One region of the Micromonospora sp. NPDC006431 genome, then DNA from elsewhere that is predicted to be linked to it. Evidence: riboswitches for the same ligand, from Rfam matches in the RefSeq annotation. Region 1 holds a riboswitch; the other holds the start of a gene.
What was found. Region 1 has a riboswitch for thiamine pyrophosphate ahead of thiE (thiamine phosphate synthase). Riboswitches for the same ligand answer to the same signal wherever they lie in the genome.

Region 1 (13,983 bases):
GTCGAGCGGGGTCGGGGCTACGTCACGGCGGCGCAGAACAAGCAGACGGGCGCGGAGATCGGCCGGATCCCGGTCGACTCGATCTACTCGCCGGTGCTCAAGGTGACCTACCGCGTCGAGGCGACCCGTGTCGAGCAGCGGACCGACTTCGACCGGCTGATCATCGACGTCGAGACCAAGCCGTCGATGGGCCCGCGTACCGCGCTGGCTTCGGCCGGCTCGACGCTGGTGGAGCTGTTCGGGCTGGCCCGGGAGCTGGACGAGACCGCCGAGGGCATCGACATCGGGCCGTCCCCGCAGGACGCCCAGCTGGCGGCGGACCTGGCTCTGCCGATCGAGGAGCTGGACCTCACCGTCCGCTCCTACAACTGCCTCAAGCGCGAGGGCATCAACTCCGTTGGTGAGCTGATCGGGCGTACCGAGGCGGACCTCCTCGACATCCGGAACTTCGGTCAGAAGTCGATCGACGAGGTCAAGATGAAGCTCGCCGGGATGGGCCTGGGGCTGAAGGACTCCGCCCCGAACTTCGACCCGGCGCACGTCGTGGACGCCTTCGGCGAAGCCGACTACGACACCGACGACTACCGCGAGACCGAGCAGCTCTAAGTCCGGCTGCCGCCACATCTGAGGAGCACCAACAATGCCCACGCCCACCAAGGGCCCCCGCCTCGGCGGCAGCCCCGCGCACGAGCGGCTGATGCTGGCCAACCTGGCCACCTCGCTGTTCCAGCACGGCAAGATCCAGACCACCGAGACGAAGGCCCGGCGGCTGCGCCCGCTGGCCGAGCAGCTGATCACCAAGGCCAAGCGGGGCGACCTCGCCTCGCGTCGGCGGGTGCTGGCCGTCGTCAAGGACAAGGACGTGGTCTACACCCTGTTCGACCAGATCGCGCCCCGGTACGCCAACCGCAACGGTGGCTACACCCGGATCGTGAAGACCGGCCCGCGCAAGGGTGACGCCGCTCCGATGGCGATCATCGAGCTGGTGGAGGAGCTTCAGGTCGCCGAGCCGAAGGCGAACAAGAAGACCGCCGCCCGCAAGGCCGCGCAGCAGGACAAGGTCGAGGCCCTGGCCCCGGCCGAGGAGACCCCGGCGTCGGCCCCGGCCGACCAGGACTCCGAGCCGCCGGTGCACGTCTCCGGTGACACCGCCGCCGCCCGCGAGGACAGCGACGAGGCCAACGAGAACAAGGCCTGAGCTGAGGCAGATCGTCGGGCCCGGCATCCCTTCGTGGGGTGCCGGGCCCGACGCCGTCAACGGGAGGTACGAGGTGGACGAGCGGACCCGGCTGCGGCTGGACGTCTCGTACGACGGCACCGGCTTCTCCGGCTGGGCTGCCCAGCCCACTCGGCGCACCGTCGCCGGGGTGCTGGTCGAGACGCTGGACCTGATCCTCGGCGCGGGCACTGCGACCGGGTTGACCGTGGCCGGCCGCACCGACGCCGGCGTGCACGCCACCGGGCAGGTCTGCCACCTCGACCTGCCGACCGCCGCGTGGCGGCAGCACGAGGGGGGCCTGCTGCGCCGCCTAGCCCGGCTGCTCCCGCCCGACGTGCGGGTACGCGCCATGACCGAGGTTCCGGGCGACTTCGACGCCCGCTTCTCGGCCACCTTCCGCCGCTACGAGTACCATGTCACCGACGCTGCGTGGGGTGCCGAGCCGTTGCGCCGCACCGACACCCTCGCCTGGCCGAAGCCGCTGGACCTGGCGGCGCTGAACGCCGCCGCCGCCGGCCTGGTGGGGGAGCACGACTTCGCCGCGTACTGCCGGCGCAAGGAGAACGCCACCACGCTGCGCGAGGTGACCCGGCTGGACTGGCGGCGCGACCCGGACGGGATCCTGGTCGCCACGGTGCAGGCCGACGCGTTCTGCCAGGCGATGGTGCGCAGCCTGGTCGGCGCCATGCTGGTCGCCGGGGACGGCCGCCGGCCGGTGGAGTGGCCGGCCAGCCTGCTGAGCCGGCGGGAACGGTCCAGCGAGGTGACCGTGGCCCCGGCGCACGGGCTGACCCTGGTCGCCGTCGGCTATCCGGACGACCCCGCCGAGTACGCCCGCCGCGCCGATCTCACCCGCCGGCTCCGGGTCCCGGCCGCCGAGGGCTGAACCGTCCTTCCGGCGCCGGGGGCCGCCGGTCAGTTGTTGCGGGGGCTCCGCTGGTCGGTCGCGTTCTGGCCGGTGCTGTCGTCGGTCTGCGGCTGGGTGGGCTGGCTGGCCACCCCGCCGTTCGCCCGGCGTTCCAGCACGCCGCGGTTCAGGTGGACCTCGATGAGGTCGTACAGGATGTCGCGCGCGTTGGCGTCGGTGGAGCTGATCCGCTGCCCGTCCGCGCGGGTGACCAGGCAGTAGGCGAGGTAGTGCCCGCGTACCTGCCAGCCGACCCGGGCGGCTGCCTTCGCCACGGCCTCGGTGCTGTTGTCGACCGACATGCCCTGCAGCCGGCCCTGCCGTTCGTCGAGCAGCTGCCGCATCCGGTCCCGGGCCCGCTGGGCGCTGGCCACGTCGGTCAGGTTGAACAGGCCGGCGGTGATCAGGTAGTCCCCGTCGGGGGAGCGGAGGGTCGCCCGGACCACCTGGTTGCAGCCGAGGCGGACGAGCAGGTCGGCGATCTCACCGGTCGCCGCGACCGCGCAGCTGCCGCTGGACTGCGACTTGAGCACCTGGTAGGCCGGCTGGCCGCTGGCCACCACGAGCTGCCGGCCCGGGAAGACCTCCTTGGCGGTGAGCGCCGACTGGTCGGTGTCCCGGGAGTCCAGGTCCTTCCCGTCGGCCGCGGCCGACTGCTCCACCACGGGCTGCCCGGTCTGCTGGCCGGCCTGCGGGTTGCCGGTCCGCTCCTGCAGCAGGGCGGCGACGGCCAGGCCGCAGAGCGCGAGCAGCACCAGCACGGCGGCGCCGCCGATCAGCACCTGCCAGGCCCGGCCGCCGCCGCGCCTGCGGATGGGCCTGGCGGGCTCGGCCACGTCCAGCTCGTCGGCCGTGTGGGTGACCGGGGGCTTCTCGGCCGGCGCGGAGGGGCGGCCCGGGGTGGTGGACGCCGGCGGCGCTGCCACCTGATGCGGTGCGGTGGTGGACGCCGCCGGCGGCGTCGGCCCGGTGGCCCGGGCGGCGGCCGGAGCGGACGCCTGCCGGGCCGGCGCCGGGGTGGGGGCCGGGGCCGGGCTGACGTCGACGGGCGGTCGGGTGCGCCGCACCGGCGGGGGCAGCGACGGAGTGGGGAAGCGGGACGGCGAGGGGCCCGCGGGTGGAGGTGCCGCGGGTACGGACGGCTCCGACCCGGGCCTCGGGTACTCCAGGGAGCCGTCCTCATCGGACTCGTACCGATACACCATGTGCGTTACCCTAAGACCTATTGTCCCTTTCGGGGGTAATATCGGGAAAATCAAGCGAAGTGGTGTCGCATCTACTTCGCCCACACCGTCGGCGGTGCCGTCCGGGGCCGGTGCGACAATGCCGGACGTGACCGGCGACCACTACTTCACCGCTGAACCCACGACCGCCGCCCAGCCGCGCGAGGTCGAGTTCTCCGTCGCCGGGCGCGACTACACCCTCGCCTCGGCCGGCGGGGTCTTCTCCGCCGACCGGCTCGACCCCGGCACTGCGGTCCTGTTGCGCAAGGCCGAATTGCCCACCGCCGCCACCACCGGCCCGCTGCTCGACCTCGGCTGCGGATTCGGGCCGATCACCTGCGTACTCGCCACCAGCGCGCCGGCCGCCACTGTCTGGGCGGTCGACGTCAACCAGCGCGCGCGTGAGCTCACCGCCGCCAACGCCGCCCGGGTCGGGGCCGCCGATCGGGCCCGGGTCGCCGCGCCGGACGGGGTACCAGCCGACGTCTCCTTCGCCCAGATCTGGTCCAACCCTCCGATCCACATCGGCAAGCCGGAACTGCACGAGCTGCTGCTCCGCTGGCTGCCCCGGCTCGCCCCGGACGGGGTGGCGTGGCTGGTCGTCGCCCGGCACCTCGGCGGCGACTCGCTGCACCGCTGGCTCGTCGAGCAGGGCTGGCAGGTCGAGCGGCACGCCAGCCAGAAGGGCTACCGGGTGCTGCGGGTCACCCGATAATCGAGTGTCGCCCGTGCCGCCCCCTCGGGCAGGATGCCCGCGTGGGATACGTGGACGTGGCAGGGGTCGGGCACTTCCTCCCGGACGGCCGGGAGCTCTTCGCCGAGGTGTCGTTCCGGGTCGGTGAGGGCACCAAGCTGGCCCTCGTCGGGCCCAACGGCGCCGGCAAGACCACCCTGCTCCGGATGGTCGCCGGCGACCTGCCGGTGAAGACCGGTGCGATCGCCCGCTCCGGCGGTCTCGGCGTGATGCGGCAGTTCATCGGCATGATCGGGGACGACTCGACGCTCGCCGACCTGGCCCTCGCGCTCGCCCCGCCGGCGCTGCGCGACGCCGGCCGCCGGCTCGCCGAGACCGAGGCGGCCATGCGGGCGGCCGAGGTCCGCGGCAAGTACAGCACCGCCGCCGGCAAGGCCCAGCTCGCGTACGCGGACGCGCTCGCGGCCTGGGGTGAGGTCGGCGGGTACGAGGCCGAGGTGCTCTTCGACACCGTCACCACCATCGTCCTCGACCTGCCGTGGGATGCCGCCCGGGACCGCCCGGTGCGGACCCTCTCCGGCGGCCAGCAGAAGCGCTTCGCCCTCGAACTGCTGCTCCGGGGCACCGACGAGGTGCTCCTCCTCGACGAGCCGGACAACTTCCTCGACGTGCCGGGCAAGCGGTGGCTGGAGGCACGGCTGCGCGAGTCCGGCAAGTCGGTGCTCTACGTCTCGCACGACCGGGAGCTGCTGGCGCAGACCGCCGACAGGGTGGTCGCCGTCGAAGGTGGCAGCGCCTGGGTGCATCCGGGCAGCTTCGCGAGCTGGCACGAGGCGCGGGTGGCCCGGCACGCCCGCCTCGACGAGCTGCGCAAGCGCTGGGACGAGGAGCACCAGAAGCTGCGCGAGCTGGTGCTGATGTACAAGCAGAAGGCCGCGTACAACTCCGACATGGCCTCGCGTTACCAGTCGGCGCAGACCCGGTTGCGTAAGTTCGAGGAGGCCGGGCCGCCGCCCGTGCCCCCGAAGGACCAGGACATCCGGATGCGGCTGACCGGCGGGCGGACCGGCAAGCGGGCGGTGGTCTGCGAGCAGCTCGAGCTCGACGGCCTGACCTACCCCTTCGACCTGGAGCTCTGGTACGGCGACCGGATCGCCGTGCTGGGCGCGAACGGGACGGGCAAGTCGCATTTCCTCCGCCTGCTGGCTCGCGGCGGGAGCGACCCGGACCCGGCCAACGCGCCGGTCGACGGGGCGGCCGCGCTCGCCCCCGTCGCCCACGGCGGGGTGGTACGCCTCGGCGCCCGGGTCCGGCCCGGGCACTTCTCGCAGACCCACGACCGGCCGGAGCTGATCGAGAAGACGCTGGTCGACATCCTCTGGCGGGGCGACGAGCACCGGGCCGGGATGGACCGGCACGCGGCGATGGCGGCGCTGTCCCGGTACGAGCTGGCCGGGCAGGGCGACCAGCGTTTCGGCACCCTCTCCGGTGGCCAGCAGGCCCGTTTCCTGGTGCTGCTGCTGGAGCTCTCCGGCGCGACCCTGCTGCTGCTCGACGAGCCGACCGACAACCTCGACCTGGCCTCCGCCGAGGCGCTCGAAGCGGGGTTGGCCGCGTTCGAGGGGACGGTGATCGCGGTGACCCACGACCGGTGGTTCACCCGCTCCTTCGACCGGTTCGTGCTGTTCCGCGGCGACGGCGAGGTGGTGGAGACCCCCGAGCCGGTCTGGGACGTCGGCTGACCCGGTGCCTTCGACCCGGGTCCGCCGCGAGTTCGGCGCGGCGGCCCCGGGTGAGCGCCGCTGTGGAGCTGATGTCGTGAACGACTCACCGGGTCGTCCCCGACCTTGGGGCTCGACCAGTTGCGCTCCCCGCCCGGGCATAGGGTGGATCTCGTGAGTGAGATGACGTACCGCCGGCTGGGCGACTCCGGGCTCGTGGTGTCCGTGGTCGGCATCGGCTGCAACAACTTCGGCCGCAAGCTCGACCTCGACGGCACCCGGGCGGTGGTCGAGGCCGCGCTCGACGCCGGGATCAACTTCTTCGACACCGCCGACATCTACGGCGAGCCGCAGGGCAGCTCCGAGGAGCTGCTCGGGCAGGCGCTCAAGGGCTACCGCGACGACGTGGTGGTCGCCACCAAGTTCGGCATGGACATGCACGGCCTGAACGGGCCGGACTTCGGTGCCCGGGGTGCCCGCCGCTACATCGCCCGCGCGGTCGAGGCGTCGCTGCGCCGGCTCGGCACCGACCACATCGACCTGTACCAGATGCACGAACCCGACCCCGACACCCCGATCGACGAGACACTTGCTGCCCTGGACGACCTGGTCCGTGCCGGCAAGGTCCGCTACCTCGGCAACTCGAACTTCGCCGGCTGGCAGATCGCCGACGCCGACTGGACCGCGTCCTCCCAGGGCCGCACCCGCTTCATCTCCGCGCAGAACCACTACAGCCTGCTGGAGCGGAGCGTCGAGGCCGAGGTCATCCCGGCCTGCGAGCGGTTCGGCCTGGGCATGCTGCCGTTCTTCCCGCTGGCCAACGGCCTGCTCACCGGCAAGTACCACCGGGGCGAGGCGCCGCCCGCCGGCAGCCGGCTCTCCGGCGGCGGCCGGTACGCCGAGCGGCTGGCCGCGGCGGACTGGGACACCATCGAGGCGATCGAGGCGTACGCGGCGGAGCGTGGGATCTCGATGCTCCAGGTGGCCATCGGTGGACTCGCCGCCCGCCCGGCGGTGACCTCGGTGATCGCCGGGGCCACCACGCCCGAGCAGGTACGCGCCAACGCCGAGGCGGGCGCCTGGCAGCCCATCGACGAGGACCTCGCCGCCCTCGACGCCATCCTCTGACCCGGCTTTCCGCTGCCCCGGCGCCGTTCCGTTCGGCACCGGGGCAGCGTGCTGTCCGCCCCAGCCTGCTGGCGGCACCCGTGGCCGGGGGAGGGCGGCGGTGGGTGGGAAAAGTGCTACCCGCCCTTGGCGGATCCCCGGCGGACGTCGTACGGTAGGCCACAAGTGACCCACGGGAGCCCGGTGCACCGGGCTGAGAGGGGGGCTGCAGCCCCCGACCGTCGAACCTGATCCGGGTAATGCCGGCGCAGGGAGGAGTGTTGCCGTGCCGTCCCTGGGACGTCTGCATCTGATCACCGACACCCGGCCGGGGCGGGATCCGCTCGCCGTGCTGCGCGCCGCCCTGCCGGTGGCCCGCGCCGAACTGGTCGTCCAGGTCCGGGTAGTGGACGACACCACCGACCGGGAGGCGTACGAACTGGCCCGCCGGGTGGTCGCGCTGTGCCGGCCGTACGGGGCGACCTGCCTGGTCAACGACCGGCTGCACGTGGCGCTCGCGGTGGACGCGGCCGGTGGCCACGTCGGCGCGGACGACCTGCCCGTGGCAGCCGCCCGTCACGTGCTCGGCTCCACCGCCGTGCTCGGCGCCACCGCTCGGGAACCGGGGGCCGCCGTCGCGGCGGTCGCCGCCGGAGCCAGCTATCTGGGCGTGGGCCCCTGCCACGCCACCGCCACCAAGCCCGGGCTGCCCGACCCGATCGGCCCCCAGGGGATACGCGCGGTCGCCGGGGCGGTGGACGTACCGGTGATCGCGATCGGCGGGGTGACCGCCGCGCGGGTGCCGGCGCTGCGGGCCGCCGGGGCGTACGGGGTGGCGGTGGTCGGGGCGCTGGCCGAGGCCGCCGACCCGGCCCGGGCCACCGCCGAACTGCTCGGGGCCCTGACGTGCTGACCCGGCCGGACGTCGCCGTCGTGGGGGCGGGACCGGTCGGGCTGGCGATCGCGTGGCGGTGCGCGCAGCGCGGGCTGCGGGTGGTCGTCCACGATCCGGCACCGGGCTCCGGGGCGTCGCACGTGGCGGCCGGGATGCTGTCGCCGGTGGCCGAGGCGTACTTCGGCGAGCACGAGCTGACCGGGCTGCTCGCCGACTCCGCCGCCCGCTGGCCGGCCTTCGCCGCCGAGCTGACCGAGGCCGCCGGCACCGACGTCGGGTACCGCACCGACGGCACGCTGGTGGTCGGGTTGACCGCCGACGACCTGGCCGAGGCGCGCCGGCTCTGGTCGTACCAGCAGGGGTTGGGGCTGCCGATCACGCCGCTGCGTCCCTCCGCGCTGCGGGACCGCGAGCCGGCGCTGGCCCCCCGGGTGCGCGGCGGCGCGGTCGCCCCCGGCGACCATCAGGTCGACCCGCGCCGGCTGGTGGCGGCGCTGCGCGCGGCGGCCGAGCGGGCCGGCGCCGTGCTCCGCCCCGCCCCGGTCGACCGACTCTCCGACGTGGACGCCCGGTTCAGCGTGGTCGCCGCCGGGTGCGGCGCGGCGGCGCTCACCGGGCTGCCGGTCTGGCCGGTGAAGGGGCAGGTGCTCCGGCTCCGCGCGACCGGCGGCGGCGCGCCGGGCTTCCGGCACGTGATCCGGGGGTACGCCGACGGTGAGTCGATCTATCTGGTGCCCCGGGACAGCGGCGAGGTGGTGGTCGGGGCGACCGTCGAGGAGCGCACCGACACCGAGGTGACCGCCGGGGCGGTGCTCCGGCTGCTCCGCGCCGCCGTCGACCTGGTTCCCGAGCTGGCCGAGTACGACCTGGTCGAGGCGTCCGCCGGGCTGCGCCCCGGTACGCCGGACAACGCGCCGATCATCGGGCCGCTGCCCGGCCGGCCGGGCGTGCTCGTCGCCACCGGCCACCACCGGCACGGCATCGTGCTCACCCCGGTCACCGCCGACCTGGTCACCGAGCTGATCGTCACCGGCGAGCCGGACCCGCTGCTCGCCCCGTTCACCCCGGACCGGTTCGTACCCGAGGAGGAGCCCAGATGGAACTGATCGTCAACGGCGCCGGGCGGAGCGTGCCCGGCGGAGCGACCGTCGCCGATGTGGTCCGGGAGGTCACCGACCAGCGGCGCGGCCTGGCGGTCGCGGTCAACGGCGAGGTGGTGCCGCGCGGCGGCTGGTCGGCGACCGCCCTGCGCGACGGCGACCGGGTCGAGGTGCTCAGCGCCGCCCAGGGCGGGTGAGCGCCATGGCCCTTGAGATCGGCGGGACAGCGTTCGGCTCCCGGCTCATCCTCGGTACCGGCGGGGCGGCCAACCTGCGCGTGCTGGAGCAGGCGATCCGCGCCTCCGGCACCGAGCTGGTCACGGTGGCGCTGCGCCGGGTCGACACCGCTCCGGGCAGCGGCGGCGGCCTGCTCGGCCTGCTCGACCGGTGCGGCGTACGGGTGTTGCCGAACACGGCCGGCTGCCACACCGCGTCGGAGGCGGTGAAGGTCGCCCAGCTGGCCCGGGAGGCGTTCGACACCGACTGGGTGAAGCTGGAGGTGATCGGCGACGAACGCACGCTGCTGCCCGACGGGGTGGAGCTGCTGCGCTCCGCCGAGGAGTTGGTGGCGGACGGGTTCACCGTGCTGCCGTACACCTCGGACGATCCGATCCTGGCCCGGCGGCTGGCCGACGTGGGCTGCGCGGCGGTGATGCCGGCCGGTGCTCCGATCGGCTCCGGCCTGGGCGTGAGCAACCCGCACCACATCCGGCTGATCCGGCAGAGCGTCGACGTGCCCGTCATTCTCGACGCCGGCATCGGCACCGCCTCGGACGCCGCGCTCGCCATGGAGCTGGGCTGCGACGCGGTGCTGCTGGCCAGCGCGGTCACCCGGGCCGCCGACCCGGTGGCGATGGCCACCGCCATGCGGTACGCGGTGGCGGCCGGGCGGCTCGCGTACGGGGCGGGCCGGATCGCCCGCCGCTTCCACGCCCTCGCCTCCACCCCCGACGAGGGAAGACCGGACCTGTGACCGCACCATCCGGGGTGGCCGCTGGTCACCAAGCTGAAGGAGATCTTGATAGGAAAGCGTCCCTGGAGGGGCCGGATTCTTCCAAGATCTCGTCGAGCGCCGCGCCGTCCGGCCTGGTGGTGCTGACGGACCGGCGGGTGGCGCGGGGGCCGCTGCCCGAGGTGATCGCAGCAGCGTGCGCCGGGGGAGTCCGGTTCGTGGTGCTGCGGGAGAAGGACCTGCCGCGCGCCGAGCGCCTCGCCCTCGCCGTCGAGCTGCGCTCGGTGCTCGCCGACGTCGGCGGCACCCTGATCGTCGCCGGCACGGACCCGCTCGACGGGGACGCCGTGCACCTGCCCGCCGCCGGCCCGTACCCGCCGCCGCGGCTCGGCCTGGTCGGCCGGTCCTGCCACGACGAGGCGGAGCTGCACCGCCTCACCACAGAGGACTACGCCACCCTCTCGCCCGTCTTCCCCACGCAGACCAAACCCGGCTACGGCCCGCCCCTCGGGGCAGCCGGCCTCGCCGAGCTGATCCGAGTCAGCCCGGTCCCGGTCCTGGCACTCGGCGGCATCGAGACACCGGAACAGGTCGAGGCGTGCGTCGAGGCAGGAGCCGCAGGGGTGGCGGTGCTCGGCGCGATCATGCGAGCCGCCGACCCTACCGAGGCAGCCGCCACGCTGACCAGAGCTTTCGAAGAGGCGGTCACCCCGGTGCCGCGAAGCTGGCACGAAACGACGGAGGCCCCGCCGCAGCCCTCAGCCGCAACCACCGGGGGAGAAGAGTGACCCCGACGACGATCCTCACCATCGCCGGCTCCGACTCCGGCGCCGGCGCGGGCATCCAGGCCGACCTCAAGGTCTTCGCCGCCCTCGGCGCGTACGGCACCAGCGTGATCACCGCCATCACCGCGCAGAACACCCGGGGCGTCGACGCCGTCCTGCCGCTGCCCCCGCAGACCGTCCTGGACCAGCTCGACAGCGTGCTCGGCGACTTCGCCGTGCGCGCGGTGAAGACCGGCATGCTCGGCACCCCGGCGGTCGCCGACATGATCGCCGAGGCGGCGGAGGCGGGGCGGCTGCCCCGGCTCGTCGTCGACCCGGTGCTGGTCGCCACCAGTGGACACCCGCTCGGGGTGGTGGAGGCGGTGCAGCGGCTGCTGCCGTACGCCGAGGTGGCGACGCCGAACTGCGCGGAGGCCGCGGCCCTCACCGGACGCCCGGTGGCCACGGTCGAGGAGATGGTCACGGCGGCCGAGGCCCTCGCGACCGCCGGCCCGGCGCACGTGGTGGTGACCGGCGGCGACGTGGACGCCGCGGGTGAGTCGGTGGACGTGCTGGTCGGCGGCGGGGCGACCAGGCTGCTGCGGGGGCCCCGGGTGCCCACCCGGCACACCCACGGCACCGGCTGCTCGTTCTCGGCGGCGATCGCCGTCCGGCTGGCGGCGGGCGATCCGGTGCCGGTCGCCGTCACCGCCGCCAAGGAGTACGTCGCCCGCGCGCTGGCCGGCGCGCGGGACTGGGAACTGGGCGCGGGATCCGGCCCGCTGGACCACTTCGGCTGGTCCGCTTGAGCCGACAGGAGGCTGCCATGCAGACACGACGCAAGGTCTACGTCGAGGGGTCACGCCCGGACATCCGGGTGCCGTTCGCCGAGGTGACGCTGACCGGGGACAACCCGCCGGTGCGGCTCTACGACACCTCCGGTCCCGGCTCTGACCCGGCGGTGGGGCTGCCGCCGCTGCGCGGACCGTGGATCGCCGAACGCGGTGACGTGGCACCGGTGCGCGACGCGGGCACCCCGCTGGCCGGCGCCGACGGGAAGCGCCCGACCCAGCTCGCGTATGCGCGGGCCGGGCTGGTCACGCCGGAGATGGAGTTCGTGGCGATCCGGGAGGGCGTGCCGCCGGAGTTCGTCCGGGACGAGATCGCCGCCGGGCGGGCGGTGCTGCCGCTCAACGTCAACCACCCGGAGTGCGAGCCGGCGATCATCGGCAAGGCGTTCCTGGTGAAGGTGAACGCCAACATCGGCACCTCGGCCGTCACCTCCTCCATCGCCGAGGAGGTGGAGAAGCTGACCTGGGCGACCCGCTGGGGCGCGGACACCGTGATGGACCTGTCCACGGGGAAGCGGATCCACGAGACCCGCGAGGCGATCGTGCGGAACGCGCCGGTGCCGATCGGGACCGTGCCGATCTACCAGGCGCTGGAGAAGGTCGGTGGCGACCCGGTGCAGTTGAGCTGGGAGGTGTTCCGCGAGACGGTCGTCGAGCAGGCCGAGCAGGGCGTCGACTACATGACCGTGCACGCCGGGGTGCGGCTGCCGTACGTGCCGCTGGCCGTGGACCGGGTGACCGGCATCGTCTCCCGGGGCGGCTCAATCATGGCGGCCTGGTGCCTGGCGCACCACGAGGAGAACTTCATCTACACCCACTTCGCGGAGCTGTGCGAGATCTTCGCCCGGTACGACGTGACGTTCTCGCTCGGCGACGGGTTGCGTCCCGGCTCGATCGCGGACGCCAACGACGAGGCGCAGTTCGCCGAGCTGCGTACCCTCGGCGAGCTGACGCGGATCGCCTGGGAGCACGACGTCCAGGTGATGATCGAGGGCCCCGGGCACGTGCCGATGCACAAGATCAAGGAGAACGTGGACCGCCAGCAGGAGTGGTGCCACGAGGCGCCCTTCTACACGCTGGGGCCGCTGACCACGGACATCGCCCCCGCGTACGACCACATCACCTCGGCGATCGGCGCCGCGATGATCGGCATGTACGGCACCGCGATGCTCTGCTACGTCACCCCGAAGGAGCACCTCGGGCTGCCGGACCGGGACGACGTGAAGGCGGGCGTGATCGCGTACAAGATCGCGGCGCACGCGGCGGACCTGGCCAAGGGACACCGCGGGGCGCAGGCCTGGGACGACGCGCTGTCCCGGGCCCGGTTCGAGTTCCGCTGGGAGGACCAGTTCAATCTCGCGCTCGATCCGGAGACCGCGCGGTCGTACCACGACGCGACGCTCCCCGCCGAGCCGGCGAAGACCGCGCACTTCTGCTCGATGTGCGGGCCGAAGTTCTGCTCCATGAAGATCACCCAGGAACTGGCGGACTACGCGGCGCGCGGCATGCAGAACAAGTCCGCCGAGTTCCGCTCGACCGGTGCCCGGGTCTACCTGCCGCTGGCCTGAGCGCCTCCGGTCCGGACCGGCCAGGTGGCCGGCCCGGACCGGAGGGTCAGTCGCGGTGGTGGCGGCCGCCGCGCAGCGTAGGGATGTCCTCCCCGTCGTCCGAGGCGAGTCCGGCGACCCAGTCGACGTACTCCTCGTCCTGCGCCAGCGACTCTGACTCGCGGCCTGCGTCACCCGGCGTGCCCTTGGCCCGGTTGCGCCGGAACAGGCCACGGAGCTTCGACCGTCCGTCACCCGGCTCCCCGTCCTCCTCGCCTGCGGTCGGGGATCCGATGGTGTCGGTGTGCCGGCCGCCGGCCTGCGGGGCGTTCCGCAGGAGGGGGGTCGCCTGCCGGGCGTTGGCGAAGGCGTCCCAATGGGCGTCCCGGCCCAGGTCCGGCAGGGCCCGGTGACGGGGACGCGGCATCGGCTCGACCCGGGCTGCCCCGGTCGGCGCCTCCGTCCGGTCCGGAGTGCCCGTCGTGCTGCCGGTGGCACCGGTCGGGTCGCCGCCGCCGCTGTCAGGCGCGGCAACGTCCCGTGGGCCGACCGGTTGGCTGGGCGGGAGTGCCACCGGCCCGGTCGGCAGGGCTTCGTCCGGCCGATCCGTCACGTCCTCGAAGATCGAGAAGCGCGGGCGCGGCGACGCCGGTGCGTCGGCCGGCCCGGGTAGGTCGGTCGCCGCGGGCTCGTCGTCGGAGAAGAAGTAACTCCGGGTCCGGCGTCCACCCTCGTTGGTCTGGGGATCCGCCGTGGCGTCGGCCGGCTCGGCACCGATCAGCGGCGTCCGGCCGCCGGGCCGCTGGTCGAGGTCACCGGCCGCCCGGGGGGCCGGCGGCGTCGCCGGAGACGCCGAGCGCGCCGGTACGTCGACCACGGGCGCAGCCGGGTGCGGGTCGGCCGGGGGCACCTCCGGCGTCGTCCGAGCGTGCGGCGCCTCGATCGGGGCCGCCTGAGCCGGGTCCGCCTCGATCCGGGGCGCCCGGGCCGGGACCGCCCCGGT
Region 2 (13,983 bases), on a different contig from region 1:
TGACCACCGGCGACTGGGCGTACGCCGACGCCACCGAGACCGGCGTACGCCGGGAGTGCAGTGGCCTGGTCGCGGCGCACCTCCAGTGGCACCTGGAGCGCGCGCTACGCTCGCTGCCGCTGGTCGACCGGGGTGCCCCGGCGTCCGGCACGGTCCCACCGCCGAGCGGCACGGGGCCGGGCGCGGTCCCGCCGGCCAGCGGCGTCGGGCCCGCCGCCGCTGGTGTGAACAGGGAGAAGACCGAGTGATCCGATCGATGAGGGCCGTCCGGCGCGAGCCGGTGCCACCGACTCCACACCCGTCCGGGGCCCGGCCGCCGGCGCTGCCGACGGAGGCCCTGCCGAAGCACGTCGCCATCGTCATGGACGGCAACGGCCGCTGGGCCAAGGAGCGCGGGCTGACCCGGACCAAGGGTCACGAGCAGGGGGAATACAGCCTCTTCGACACCATCGAGGGTGCGATCGAGCTGGGCATCCCCTACCTGTCGGCGTACGCGTTCTCCACCGAGAACTGGCGGCGCTCACCGGACGAGGTCCGCTTCCTGATGGGTTTCAACCGGGACGTCATCCGCCGCCGCCGGGACCAGCTCGTCGACCTGGGCGTCCGGGTGGTCTGGTCGGGCCGGGCCGGGCGACTCTGGAAGAGCGTCATTTCCGAGCTGCAGACCGCCGAGGAGATGTCCCGGGGCAACTCGACGCTGACCCTGCAGTTCTGCGTCAACTACGGCGGCCAGGCGGAGATCGCCGACGCCGCCGCCGCGATCGCCCGTGACGTGGCCGCCGGCCGGCTCGACCCGGGCAAGGTCAACGAGAAGACCGTCGCGAAGTACCTCTACCACCCCGAAGTCCCCGAGGTGGACCTCTTCCTGCGTCCCTCCGGGGAGCAGCGCACCTCCAACTTCCTGCTCTGGCAGAGCGCGTACGCCGAGCTGGTGTTCCTCGACACCCTCTGGCCGGACTTCGACCGGCGCCACCTCTGGTACGCCTGCGAGCTCTACGCGCAGCGGGACCGCCGGTTCGGCGGCGCCTTGCCCAACCCGGTCGCCCCCGCAGTCTGAGCTCACGCTTACCGCCGCGGCCGATGGGGTACCAACCGGACAGCAGCCGATCGCGGAGGTGAACCAACATGCTGCAGAAGCGGATCGCCCAGTGGGCACTCATGGCGGTCGCCGTGCCGCTGGCGGCGGCCGGTGCACGCCGGCTGAGCCACTCCCTGGAGGCCCGTCGCGGCCCGACCGGAGTGAGCCGACTCCTCACCAGAGGCGCCGACCTGCTGCGGCCGCAGAAAACGCGGCGTCGTCGGTTCTGGTGACGACCAACGTCGACGCCGTCCCCCACCCGGGCGGCGTCGACGCGTTTCCGGTGGGCGGCGCGGCCTCGGCGCATACCATCGGCGCGAGGGCGCGCCGCCCGGTCGCGTCCGGCCACGGGGGTGGGCATGCGGGATCTCCGGTACGAGATGACGGCCGCGCTGGCCGGCGCGGGCCTGGTTGACGCCGCGCACCGGGAACGGGTCGCGGACCTCTGCGCCGGCGTCGCCGAGCGGTACTGCGCCGAGCTCGGGCACACGCCGGCCGTCCGCTCCGGCGAGATCGCCGAGCTGGCACAGGGCGAACCGGCCGCGGACTGGGCGCCGACTCCTGCCGACGACTCCAGCTCGGCGCGTTTGGCGCCGCGCGGCGACCTGGAGCCGTCGTCGGACGCCGCTGAACGGGCCTGGTGAGCGACGCCACGGGAGGCGGCATGCCGCGGTGTCTCGAGCGACGAACGCGACCTGCGGCACATCGAGTGGATCAGGCTGCGCTCAGGCCGCCACTTCGGAGCGGTTCCCGGCCCACAGGGTGTGGAACGTGCCGTCCCGATCCACCCGGTGGTAGGTGTGCGCCCCGAAGTTGTCCCGCAGCCCCTGGATCAGCGCCGCCGGCAGCCGTTCCGCGCGCAGGGCGTCGAACCAGGCCAGCGACGACGAGAAGGCCGGGGTCGGCACGCCCGCCCGGGCCGCGTCGGCCACCACCCGCCGCCAGGCCGGGATCCCGGCGCTGACCCGGTCGGCGAACCACGGCGCCACCAGCAGCGTCGACAGCTCCGGCTGCCCGTCGTACGCCTCCCGGATCCGGTCCAGGAAGCGGGCCCGGATGATGCAGCCGCCCCGCCAGATGGTCGCGGTGCCGCCCAGGTCGATGCCCCAGTCGTACTCCCGGCTGCCGGCCCGGATGTGGTCGAAGCCCTGCGCGTACGCGACGATCTTGCTGGCCAGCAGCGCGCGCCGGACGTCCTCGACGAAGGTCTCCCCGTCGTCGACCGACCACTTTGCGCCCGCGTCGGGGAAGGCCCGGCGGGCGGCGGCCCGCTGGTCGGCGTGGCCGGACAGCGACCGGGCGAAGGTGGCCTCGGCGATGCCGGTGATCGGGACGCCGAGGTCGAGCGCGCTCTGCACGGTCCACCGCCCGGTGCCCTTCTGCTCGGCCTGGTCGAGCACCACGTCGACGAAGGCCCGGCCGCTCGCCGCGTCGGTGTGCGCCAGCACGTCGGCGGTGATCTCGATGAGGAACGACTCCAGCTCGCCCGTGTTCCACTCGCGGAAGATCTCCGCGATCTCCGCCGGGCTCGCCGACAGGCCCGCCCGCAGCAGGTCGTACGCCTCGGCGATGAGCTGCATGTCGGCGTACTCGATGCCGTTGTGGACCATCTTGACGAAGTGGCCGGCGCCGTCCGGGCCGATGTGCCGGCAGCACGGGGTGCCGTCCACGTGCGCGGAGATCTTCTCGAAGATCGGACCGAGCTTCCGGTAGGACTCGGCCGAGCCGCCCGGCATGATGCTCGGGCCGTGCAGCGCGCCCTCCTCGCCGCCGGAGACGCCGGTGCCGACGAAGTGCAGCCCGTGCCCGCGCAGCGCCTCCTCCCGCCGCCGGGTGTCGGCGAAGTGGGCGTTGCCGCAGTCGACGACGATGTCCCCCGCCTCGAGCAGGGGAACCAGCTCGTCGATCACCGCGTCGGTCGGCGCGCCCGCCTTCACCATGACGATCACGGCGCGCGGGCGCTCCAGCGAGGCGACGAAGTCGGCCAGCGACTCCGCCGGCACGAACCGGCCCTCGTCGCCGTGCTCGGCGATCAGGCTGCGGGTGCGCTGCGGCGAGCGGTTGTGGACCGCCACGGTGAAGCCGTTGCGGGCCAGGTTCCGGGCCAGGTTGCGGCCCATCACCGCCAGGCCGGTCACGCCGATCTGCGCCGTCGCCTGCTCTGCCATGCGTACCGCCACCTCTCGTCGGGCTGCCCGTCCTGCGACGGTATCGCGGTCGATGCGAGCGCGGGCGGGGACGCCGACCGCGGGTGAGGACCCGGTCGCGGTCCGTCCTCAGCCCTCCGCGAGGCGGGCCTCCACGTGGGCGACCTTCGCGGTCATCGCGTCGGTGACGCCGAGCGTGCCGGTAAATCGGGTGCACGGTGCGGCGACGGTCGGTTAGCATGCCGTCATGCGTAACTGACGCCCTTCTTCCGAGCCCTGGTCCGCCGCCGTTCGCGCCGCGGATCCGTCCCGCTCCGGGCGTCCGCATCCGCACCGCCGTTGTCGCGGTGGCTTTCCTGTCGGACCTGCCGGGGCTTGCCCGCTCGCCGCGCCCACCCGGCGCCCCGACAGTCAGGAGGCAGCGTATGCCCGCCAAGCGCAGTCCGAAGAAATCCCGTAAGCCCGCGTCGACGCCGTCCCTGGTGGACGTGACCCCACCGGACCTCGACGCGCTGGCGGTGGCGCCCCCGGCACCGGTGGCCCTGCCGGGTCGGGCCGACACCCCGCCAGCGCCGAAGGCCGGCCCGCCGGTCGGCCGGGCGCCCCGTGCCGCCGGGCGCAGCCAACGCGCCGGCCAGACCCGGTTCTACGCCTTCCGGCGGAGCTGAGGCCCGGGCGGGCCACATGTCACCGCCACCTCGCCGATGTTGCGGTGTCCCGGCTGCCCGGATGCCGCGAGTTCGCCGAAGCGGCGGTGACAAGCGGCCCGCACCGGCCGGTCCGGGGCGGGGCGGCACAAGCCGTCCCGCCCCGCTCCCGCGGCTCAGGCCGCAGCGGTCGCCGGGGTCGCCGTCCCGGTCGGCGCCTCGGCGGCACGCGACCGCTCGACGCCGAGGGCCAGGCCGACGAAGCCGGCCACCATCAGCACGCTCACCGCCACCTTGACCGGGACGCCGGTGCCGACCAGGTCCAGCACCTGTCCGGCGGTGAGGACCAGCGGCACCCAGAGCGCCACCAGCCGGGCGCGCCAGGCGCCGAAGGCGAGCACCAGGAGGCCGACCAGCCAGCCGAGCAGCCACACCGCGAACGAGGCCATCACGAACGGGTCCCCGTCGATGGCGGTGGTCACCGGCCGAGCGGTGTCGGCTTCGACGCCGCCGCCGGCCAGGGCCCCGAAGAAGGCGTTGTACTGCCACAGGTGGACGGTGGAGAAGTAGAGCCCGAGAAGGCTCGCCGCGCCGCCGACGGTGGCCACCACCGGCTTGCGCCGGCCCAGGGTAGCGGCCAGCCCGAGCATCGCCGGCAGCAGCAGCAGGTGGGCCAGGGCGAACAGGACGGTCTCCACCCGCCAGGCGCCCAGGTGCCCGGCGGCCACCGTGACGTTGTCGGCGGTGTCGGCCACGTCGTCAGGGAACATCACCCAGTAGAAGGCGTTCGCGGCGCCGTACATTACGCCGCCGGTGAGCAGAGCGCCCGCCGTGAGCCGCCGGCTCCGCCGCCGCCCGGTGCTGTCGTCCATCAGTGTCTCCTTCCGAAGTCGTGGCAGGGACGCTAGGAGCAGCACCGGGGCCGGGTCGTCGGCGCGGAAGTTGATCCGCGGGTGGAGCTCCGGCCGCCCTCGCTACACCCGTGGGTGGACGCGGAAGGGCGGCCGCCGTCGCTACCCTTCCGGCATGTCAGCCACCCCCGCCGTCCAGGCCCGGTGGCGCGAGGTGGCCACCTCGCTCGCCGGTGCCGCGTTACTCGCGTTCGGCCTGGCCGAGCTCTACGTCCCGCTGGCGGGCTACGTGGAGGGGGAGGGTCCGGACCTCGCCACGCTCTCCGCCGGTTGGCTCGCCGTCCTGACCGTGCTGCTGGTCGGCTACTGCCTCGCGGTGGCCGGCTGCACGGCGTACCCCCGGGCGGCGGCCGTCCTCGCCGGCACCTGCTTCACCGCGCAGAGCTTCACGCCGGTCCTGCCGGAGTGGCCGGTGGTGCCACTGCTGGCGTTGCTCGCCGCGGCCTTCGGCTGTGTCGCCGTGGGCGGCCGGGCTGCCTTCACGGTCGCCGCGGTCAGCTATTTTCTCCCGCTCGGGATCGAGAACGCGGTGGCCGGCGACTCCGACTGGGTGTTCATCCTGTTCGTCGGGCTCGCCGTGCTCGGCCCCGGTTACGCCGTGCGGATGCGGCGGGCGCAGGCGGCCCGGCTGGTGGCGCTGGCCGCCGAGCGGGAGGCCGCCGCCCGGACGGACGAGCGGCTGCGGGTGGCCCGGGAACTGCACGACATCGTCTCGCACGGGGTCTCGGTGATGGTGCTGCAGGCCGCCGCGGCGCAGGCTGTGCTCGACTCGGACGCGGCGCAGGCCCGCACGTCCCTCGACGCCGTGCAGGATGTCGGGCGTGAGGTGGTCACCGAGCTGCGCCGGCTACTCGTCATCCTCCGCGGCGCCGAGCCGGCCCCGGAGGCGCTGCCCTCGCTACGCCGGCTCGAACCGTTGACCGCCGGGGTACGCCTCGCCGGCGGGCAGGTCGACGTGGATGTCACAGGCGACCTCGACATGATCCCGGCCGCCGCCGATGTCAGCGGGTACCGGATCCTCCAGGAGGCGCTGACCAACGCCGCCCGGCACGCGGCGGGCGCGGCGGTCCGCGTCTCGATCGAGGTGACCGGCGACGCCCTCCGGCTGGAGGTGACCGACGACGGCACCGGCCGGGCCCGGCGGAGCGCCGGCACCGGGCACGGCTTGACCGGCATCCGCGAGCGGGTGGAGCTGTTCGGCGGCACGGTCACCGCCGGCCCGCGCCCGCAGGGCGGCTTCGACGTACGCGTCGAGCTGCCCTTCGACGCCGAGGCGTCGGTCGGCACGCTCACCACGACGGGAGTCATCGAATGACCCGGGTTCTCATCGCCGACGACGAGGCGTTGGTGCGGGGCGGCCTCCGGCTGATCCTCACCGCGCAACCCGACCTCGAGGTCGTCGCCGATGCGGCCGACGGTGAGGAAGCCATCCAGCTCGCGAACCGGTTCGCACCCGACGTGGTGCTGATGGACATCCACATGGCGCCCACGGACGGGATCGCCGCGACCGAGCGGATCCTGGCCGCGCGTGGCGAGACCCGGATCATCATGCTGACCACCTTCGATCTCGACGAGTATGTGTACCGGGCGCTGCGCGCCGGCGCCTCCGGCTTCATGCTCAAGACCACTCCGCCTGGGGAACTGGCCGAGGCGGTGCGGACGGCGGCCCGCGGCGACGCCCTGCTCTCCCCGTCGATCACCCGGCGCCTGATCGACCACTACACCGCGACGGCGTCGGTGGCCGGCCACCCGGGCCTGGCGGAGCTGACCGCCCGGGAGACCGAGGTGTTGCGGATGATGGCTCTCGGCCTGTCCAACCAGGAGATCGCCGGCCAACTCTTCGTCGGCGAGGCGACCGTGAAGACGCACGTGAACCGCATCTTTGCCAAGCTCGGAGTGCGGGACCGGGTGCAGGCGGTCGTGCTGGCGTACCAGAGCGGCGTGGCGCAGCTCCGGCGGTAGCGGACGTGGTCAGCCAATCAGGGGGCGGAACGTGTCGAGCGCGACGCTGACCGCGAGCGCCGCGCCGGCCAGCACCGCCGCGCCGGCGACCAGCAGCCCGTCCGCCCGGGTGAAGCGCTGCCGCCGGGCGACCGTACGCGGGATGCCGGCGTCGAAGCCGCGGGCGTCCATCGCGACCGCCAGTCGGGTGCCCCGGCGGATCGCCCCGACCAGCAGGGCGAACGCCGTCGACACGAAGAGCCGCACCTTGGCGACCGGGTTGCGGCCGGCGTCCACGCCGCGGGCCCGCCGGGCCATGCTGATCATCCGCCACTCCTGTTCGAGCAGCGGTACCAGCCGGAACGCAGCCAGCGCGCCGATGGCGAACCGGGCCGGGGCCTTCGCGTTCTGGATCAACGCGTCGGCCAGGTCGGTCGGGTCGGTGGTGGCGAAGACGATCACCCCGGGCAGCGCCACCGCGAGCATTCGCAGGACCAGGCCGAGCGCGGTGAGCAGCACCCCTTCGGTCACCAGGATCGGGCCGGCCTCGACCAGCACCCGGCCGGACCGGTCGGCGGCGAAGAGCACCAGGGTGACCAGGATGCCGCCGGCGCTGGCCAGCAGCGGCCAGGCCCGCCGGGCCAGCATCCGGTAGCGGATGCCGAACAGCGGCAGCACCACCAGTTCGATGGCGATGGCGATCGCCGGGGTCACCGGGTCCAGGGTGGCGATGAGGAGCAACGAGAAGACCAGCGCGGCGGCCAGCTTCGCCACCGGGTTGCGGCGGGCCATCGGCGCGCCGGGCCGGGCCATCGGTGCCACGCTGATCATGCGCGCTCCCCGCTACGGTTCGGGACGGTGGCGGTCATCGGCGGTCCAGGGCGACGGTGCGGTCGGCGAGCGCGGCGACGAAGTCCGGGTCGTGGGTGACCGCGACGATGCCGTGGCCGGCGTCGCGCAGCTCGGCGAAGAGGTCGACCAGTTCCGACCAGGTCCGCCGGTCCTGGCCGAAGGTGGGCTCGTCGCAGATCAGCAGGTGCGGTGCGGTGGCCAGGGCGGTCGCCACGCTCAGCCGCCGCGCCTCCCCACCCGAGAGGGTGTACGGGTTGGTCCCGGCCAGCCGGGCCAGCCGCAGCCGGTCCAGCAGCCCGTCCACGGTGGCCCGTACCGCCGCCTCGGGCTCGCCGGTCCGGCGCGGGCCGAGCGCCAGCTCGTCGTAGACGGTGCCGGTGACGAACTGGTGCTCCGGGTCCTGGAAGACCGAGCCGATCCGCCGGGCCAGCAGGGGCGCGCGCCAGCGGTGCGGGGGAGTGCCGGCGTCCTGCCCGGCCAGGGCGGTGGTGGCGGTGGTCGTACCGGTGCCGGGGCGGAGCAGGCCGCCGAGGAGCAGGGCCAGGGTGGACTTGCCGGCGCCGTTCGGGCCGAGGACGGCGAGCGCCTCGCCGGCGCGTACCTCGAGGTCGACGGGGGCCAGCCGGGGCGGCAGGCCGAGCCGGTCGGCGGTGAGCAGCCGGTCGCCCGGCGGCGCGGTGGCGTGCCGGGGCGGCACGGTGCGACCCGGCACCCAGACCCCGGCGGCGGCGAGCGCGTCGCCGTGCGCGGAAAAGACCGTGTCGGGCGGCCCGTCGGCCCGCACCCCGCCGCCGGCCTCCAGCACCACCACCCGGTCGACCAGCGGCAGCGCCTCGGCGACCCGGTGCTCGACCAGGATCAGCGTGGTGTCCGCGTCGAGCGCGTCCGCGACGGCCTGCCGGACCAGCGCGGCGCCGGCCGGGTCGAGGTTGGCGGTGGGCTCGTCGAGCAGCAGCAGCCCGGGCCGCGGGGCGAGCACCCCGGCGAGGGCGAGCCGCTGCTGCTCGCCGCCGGAGAGCGCCGCGGTGGGCCGGTCCCGGTGGTACGGGAAGCCGACCCGGCGCAGTGCCTCGTCCACCCGGGGCCAGATCTCCTCGGCGGGTACGCCCCGGTTCTCCAGCCCGAACGCGACGTCGTCGCCGCAGCGGGCCATCACCAGCTGGGTCTCCGGGTCCTGGAAGACGATGCCGACCCGTTCCCGGGCCTTGCGCGGGTCGAGCCCGTCGATCTCGACGGTGCCCTCCTGCTCGCCGGAGTCCTCGGGCAGCAGCCCGGCGAGCGCCGCCAGCAGGGTGCTCTTGCCCGCCCCGGACGCCCCCAGCAGCAGCACCCGCTCCCCGCGCTCGACGCGCAGGTCCACCCCGCGGACGGCCCACCCCTTCCGCCCCGCATGCCGCCACCCGAACCCCCGCAACACCACCCCACTCACACCCACACCCCTCCCACCCGTCCCCGCCCCACCCCGGCCCACCCCGTCGATCATGAGGTTGGCGGCACCTTCAGAGATCCACATCGCCGTCAACCTCATGATCAACATGATCGGATCGGGCGGTCAGACGGCGGCGCGTTCGCGGCCGGCGGGGAAGCGGTCGAGGACGCCGGTGTTCGCCAGGGCGCGGGTCAGCGCGACGCCGCCGAGGCCGGCCACGACCAGTGCGCTGACGGCGGTGATGAGGATGTACGGCAGCCGGAAGCTGCCCCACGCGGTGTCCGGGTACCAGACGAAGACGTCGTAGATCGCGGCGGCGAGGCCGGCCAGGGTGGCGGCCAGCAGCGAGACCGGGAGCCGGTAGGTGCGGTAACCGAAGAGCGCGAAGGCCAGTTCGCCCGCCGCCGCCTCCAGCGGGCCCTGCACCACCAGGGTCCAGCCCCAACTGCTGCCGAGCGCGACCGACACCAGCGCGGCGAAGGTCAGCGTGAAGAACGCGGCGCCGGGCTTGCGGACGATCAGCGCGCCGAGCACGGCCGGCACCAGCCACACGCCGTACAGCGCCGCCCGGCCGGGCAGCGGGATGGCGTCCGCCGGCCCGTTCCAGAGCAGGCCCCACGCCCAGAAGATGACGCCGAACGCCACCCCGAGCACCGAGGCGATGACGATGTCGATGGTGCGCCACCGGTTGGCGGTTGGGTGAGTCATGGTTGCTCCCAGTTCGTCGAGGGTGAACCAGGAGAAGACGCACGCCGCGTCCGGATGCCCGGACGGCGGCGCGGCTGGAGGTCGACCGAACTCCCTGCGCTGGCATTACCCAGATCAGGTTCGAGGGTCTGCGGGCACCGGCCCGCACTCTCAGCGCTGTGCGCTCCCCTGTCGGATGTGAAGTTGTCTGCGGCAGACGCTAGCACCGGTGCCCGCCGCCGGCACAGCAGGGCGAGCGGTGCCGGTCCGGCTGGGTAGGCTGCCGATCATGCGGGTGGACGCGCGAGGTCTGACGTTCGAGGTACGCACCGGCGGCCCCGAGGACGGCGCCCCGGTCCTGCTGCTGCACGGCTTCCCGCAGCACGGCGGCGAGTGGGACGAGGTGGTGCCCCTGCTGCACGCGGCCGGGCTGCGCACGTACGCGCTCGACCAGCGGGGCTACTCGCCGGGTGCCCGGCCGGCGGCGGTCGAGGCGTACCGGATCCCGGAGCTGCCGGCGGACGCGGCGGGGGTGCTCGACGCGCTCGGCGTCAAGGCCGCGCACGTGGTCGGGCACGACTGGGGCGCGATCGTGGCCTGGAGCCTGGCGGCGGTGCACCCGGAGCGGGTCCGCAGCCTCACCGCGGTCTCGGTGCCGCACCCGGCGGCGATGGCCCACGCGCTCGCCACCGACCCGCGACAGAAGGCCCGCTCCGCCTACATCACCCTGTTCCGCAAGCCCGGCAAGGCGGAGCGCGTGCTGCTCGCCCTCAACGCCGTCGCGCTGCGCCGGATGCTCGGCGGGGTGGGCGATCCCGCGCAGGTGGCCCGCTACGCCGACCCGATGTGCGAGCCGGGCGCGCTGACCGCCGCGCTGAACTGGTACCGGGCGATGACCGGGGCGGACCTGAAGGCCGTCGGGCCGGTCGGCGTGCCGACCACCTTCGTGTGGAGCGACCGGGACATCGCGATCGGCCGTGCCGCCGCCGCGGCCTGCGCACCCCATGTGACCGGCGACTACCGCTTCGTCGAGCTGCCCGGCGTCACGCACTGGATCCCGGACGAAGCGCCCGCCCCGCTGGCCGCCGCGATCCTCGCCCGGGTGGGCCGATGATCGCCGGTGCCGCACCGGCCCGGCCGCACACCCGCGCGTCGCTCGCCGCCCAGTTCCGCGCCATCGGCGTACGCCCCGGCGGGACCGTCCTGGTGCACGCGTCCCTGCGCCCGCTGGGCTTCCTCTGCGGCGGCCCGGAGGCGGTGGTGCTCGCCCTGCGCGACGTGCTCGGCCCGGCCGGGACCCTCGTGGTGCCCACCCACACGTCGGACAACAGCGACCCCGCGGGCTGGACCAACCCGCCGGTGCCGGCCGACTGCTGGCCGGTGATCCGGGACGAGCTGCCCGGCTTCGACCCGGCGGTCACGCCGAGCCGGTTCATGGGCGCCCTCGCCGAGCTGGTCCGCACCTGGCCCGGCGCGCGGCGCAGCGACCACCCGCACGTCTCGTTCGCCGCGCTGGGACCGGCGGCCGACCGGGTCGTCGCCGACCACGCGCTGGCCGACATGCTCGGCGAGGGCTCCCCGCTGGCCCGCCTCTACGAGCTGGACGCCGACGTGCTGCTGCTCGGGGTGGAGCACGACAGCAACACGTCGCTGCACCTGGCCGAGTACCGGCAGCCGGCGCCGCCCCGGCAGCGCTGCGGCGCGGCCGCGCTGACCGGCGACGGCGGCCGGGCGTGGGTGTGGTGGGACGACATCCGCCTGGACGACGACGGCTTCGCCCGGCTCGGCACCGAGCTGGAGGCCACCGGAGCGGTACGGCTCGGGCCGGTCGGCGACGGGACGGGCCGGTTGATGAGGCAGCGGGTGGCGGTCGACTTCGCGGTGGACTGGCTGGCCCGGAACCGACGGACGGAGGAATCATGACGGTGAGCGCCGAGGCGTACCTGGCGGTGGTGACCGAGACGATCGGCCGGGTGGCCGCCGGCCAGCGGGACGGGGTGGCGCGCGGCGCCGACCTGATCGCCGAGTCGCTGCGCGCCGACGGGGTGGTCCACGCGTTCGGCACCGGCCACTCGGAGGCGCTGGCGATGGAGATCGCCGGCCGGGCCGGTGGGCTGGTCCCCACCAACCGGATCGCCCTGCGCGACCTGGTCCTGTACGGGGGCGAGCCGGCCGACGTGCTCGGCCCGAAGCTGGAACGCGAGCCCGAGGTGGCGCACCGCCTCTACGAGCTGGCCCCGATCCGCCCGCAGGACGTCTTCGTGCTCGCCTCCAACTCCGGCGTGAACGGCGCGATGGTGGAGTTCGCGTCCATCGTCAAGGAACGCGGGCACGCGCTGATCGCGATCACCTCGGCGGCGCACTCCGCCCGGATGACCTCGCGCCACCCGTCCGGGCGCAAGCTCGCCGACTTCGCCGACGTGGTGCTCGACAACGGCGCCCCGTACGGCGACGCCACCCTGCCGCTGCCCGGCGGTGGCGCGGTCGGTGCGGTCTCCTCGATCACGGCCGCACTGCTGGCGCAGCAGCTCGTGGCGGAGGTGGTGGCCCGGCTGCTGGCGGCGGGGGAGCGGCCCCCGGTCTACCTGTCGGCGAACATCACCGGCGGCGACGAGCACAACGCCGAGCTGGAGGCCCGGTACGCGGGCCGGATCCGCCGGGGGGCGTGAGCGCGAGGAGTGAGCCGGGTTTGCGAGCCCCGCAGTCGCGAACTGAGGAGGCATCGTGAGTCCCGCAGTCGTGAACGCGGGGCGGCATGGTGAACCGGTTTCGCGACGGTGCGGACCGGGCACCGGCGGTACTGCCGACGGATGCTTCCGCCGGCAGTACCGTCATCCCTGGAGGTAGCGCGTGTCCAAGGAAACCGAGAAGCAGCGGTGGCAGCGCAACTTCGCCGACCTGCTCCAGGAGCTGCGGGTGGCGCAGACCGGCGTGCAGATCCTCTTCGCCTTCCTGCTCACCCTGCCGTTCAGCAGCGGTTTCACCCGGACCACCAACTTCCAGAAGGACACCTACATCGTCGCTTTGCTGGCCGCCGCCGCAGCCACCGCGATGATCATCTCGCCGGTCGCCTTCCACCGGGCGCTGTTCCGGCAGGGCCGCAAGCCGGAGCTGGTCCGGTTCGCCCACCGGGTGGCCATCGGCGGCCTGGCCTTCATGCTGATCTCGATGGTCAGTGCGGTCCTGCTGATCACCGACTTCGTGCTGGGTCGGCTGGCGGCCCTGGTGCTGACCGCGGTCACCGGGGCGTGGTTCCTGACCTTCTGGCTGGTCCTGCCGCTCGCCGCCCGGCGCAACTGGGGCGACGACATCGACGACGAGGACGACAACCTGCGGGTGATGCCCGGCGACTGACCGCGCCGATCCCGCCAAATCGGACGTGCACCGAACGCTACCCCTGGGTAACAACCGGGGGTAGCGTCGTTTTCGTCGCGCACGTCGACGCAGCCGGACCGAGGTCTCCAGGAGGCAGCCGTGACCACGACACAGAACAGCCGACCCGATCCCGCCGGCCCCGGCGGCCCGACCGGCCGGGTGGCCCCGATCGACGACACCGATCCGCCGGCCGCCGCCGGCGACCGGGTGGACGGGGTGGGGCCGCTGCCCACCGAGGCCGGCCAGGTCTCCGAGAAGGAGGCCCGCGAGGTCGCGGAGGCGGCCCGCGAAGCGGCCTGGGACCGGCCCAGCTTCGGCAAGGAACTCTTCCTCGGCCGGTTCCGCCTCGACCTGATCAGTCCGTGGCCGCACGCGAAGCCGGAGGACGTGGCGCGGGCCGAGGAGTTCCTCGGCGCGTTCGGGGCGTACCTGGACGCCGAGGTGGACGGTGCGGCGATCGAGCGGGACGCGCGCATCCCGGACGAGGTGTTCCACGGGCTGGCCCGGCTGGGCGCCTTCGGCATGAAGATCGACCGGAAGTACGGCGGCCTCGGGCTGAGCAACCTGCACTACTGCCGGGCGCTGATGCGGGCCGGCTCGGTCAACCCGGCGATCAGCGCGCTGCTCTCCGCGCACCAGTCGATCGGCGTGCCGCAGCCGCTGAAGATGTTCGGCACCCCCGAGCAGAAGCAGCGCTTCCTGCCCCGGCTGGCCGCCGGTGAGGTGTCCGCGTTCCTGCTCACCGAGCCGGACGTCGGCTCCGACCCGGCGCGGCTGGCGACCACCGCCGAACCGACCGAGGACGGTACGGGTTACCGGCTCAACGGGGTGAAGCTGTGGGCCACCAACGGCACGGTCGCCACCCTGCTGGTGGTGATGGCCCGGGTGCCGGCGGCCGAGGGGCGGCGCGGCGGCA

Region 2: linked by a shared signal. The riboswitch ahead of ACFYM6_RS05915 (ECF transporter S component) and the one ahead of thiE (thiamine phosphate synthase) in region 1 are both predicted to bind thiamine pyrophosphate.

What each region holds. Positions count from the first base shown of each region.
Region 1 covers NZ_JBIAHQ010000005.1:160,229-174,211, reverse strand. The annotation lists gene ACFYM6_RS12325 (DNA-directed RNA polymerase subunit alpha) at 1-606, shown strand, start outside; gene rplQ (50S ribosomal protein L17) at 641-1,198, shown strand; gene truA (tRNA pseudouridine(38-40) synthase TruA) at 1,272-2,105, shown strand; gene ACFYM6_RS12310 (hypothetical protein) at 2,135-3,331, opposite strand; gene ACFYM6_RS12305 (class I SAM-dependent methyltransferase) at 3,459-4,064, shown strand; gene ACFYM6_RS12300 (ATP-binding cassette domain-containing protein) at 4,106-5,785, shown strand; gene ACFYM6_RS12295 (aldo/keto reductase) at 5,930-6,892, shown strand; TPP riboswitch at 7,056-7,163, shown strand; gene thiE (thiamine phosphate synthase) at 7,158-7,784, shown strand; gene thiO (glycine oxidase ThiO) at 7,778-8,872, shown strand; gene thiS (sulfur carrier protein ThiS) at 8,863-9,063, shown strand; gene ACFYM6_RS12275 (thiazole synthase) at 9,069-9,839, shown strand; gene ACFYM6_RS12270 (thiamine phosphate synthase) at 9,926-10,606, shown strand; gene thiD (bifunctional hydroxymethylpyrimidine kinase/phosphomethylpyrimidine kinase) at 10,603-11,391, shown strand; gene thiC (phosphomethylpyrimidine synthase ThiC) at 11,409-13,001, shown strand; gene ACFYM6_RS12255 (hypothetical protein) at 13,048-13,983, opposite strand, start outside.
Region 2 covers NZ_JBIAHQ010000002.1:507,484-521,466, reverse strand. The annotation lists gene recO (DNA repair protein RecO) at 1-248, shown strand, start outside; gene ACFYM6_RS05965 (isoprenyl transferase) at 257-1,057, shown strand; gene ACFYM6_RS05960 (hypothetical protein) at 1,126-1,311, shown strand; gene ACFYM6_RS05955 (thioredoxin reductase) at 1,438-1,722, shown strand; gene gndA (NADP-dependent phosphogluconate dehydrogenase) at 1,804-3,246, opposite strand; gene ACFYM6_RS05945 (hypothetical protein) at 3,651-3,893, shown strand; gene ACFYM6_RS05940 (hypothetical protein) at 4,049-4,744, opposite strand; gene ACFYM6_RS05935 (sensor histidine kinase) at 4,899-6,098, shown strand; gene ACFYM6_RS05930 (response regulator) at 6,095-6,745, shown strand; gene ACFYM6_RS05925 (energy-coupling factor transporter transmembrane component T family protein) at 6,755-7,555, opposite strand; gene ACFYM6_RS05920 (ABC transporter ATP-binding protein) at 7,590-9,005, opposite strand; gene ACFYM6_RS05915 (ECF transporter S component) at 9,129-9,713, opposite strand; TPP riboswitch at 9,787-9,893, opposite strand; gene ACFYM6_RS05910 (alpha/beta fold hydrolase) at 9,982-10,806, shown strand; gene ACFYM6_RS05905 (aminoglycoside N(3)-acetyltransferase) at 10,803-11,615, shown strand; gene ACFYM6_RS05900 (SIS domain-containing protein) at 11,612-12,361, shown strand; gene ACFYM6_RS05895 (DUF6328 family protein) at 12,543-13,046, shown strand; gene ACFYM6_RS05890 (acyl-CoA dehydrogenase family protein) at 13,167-13,983, shown strand, end outside.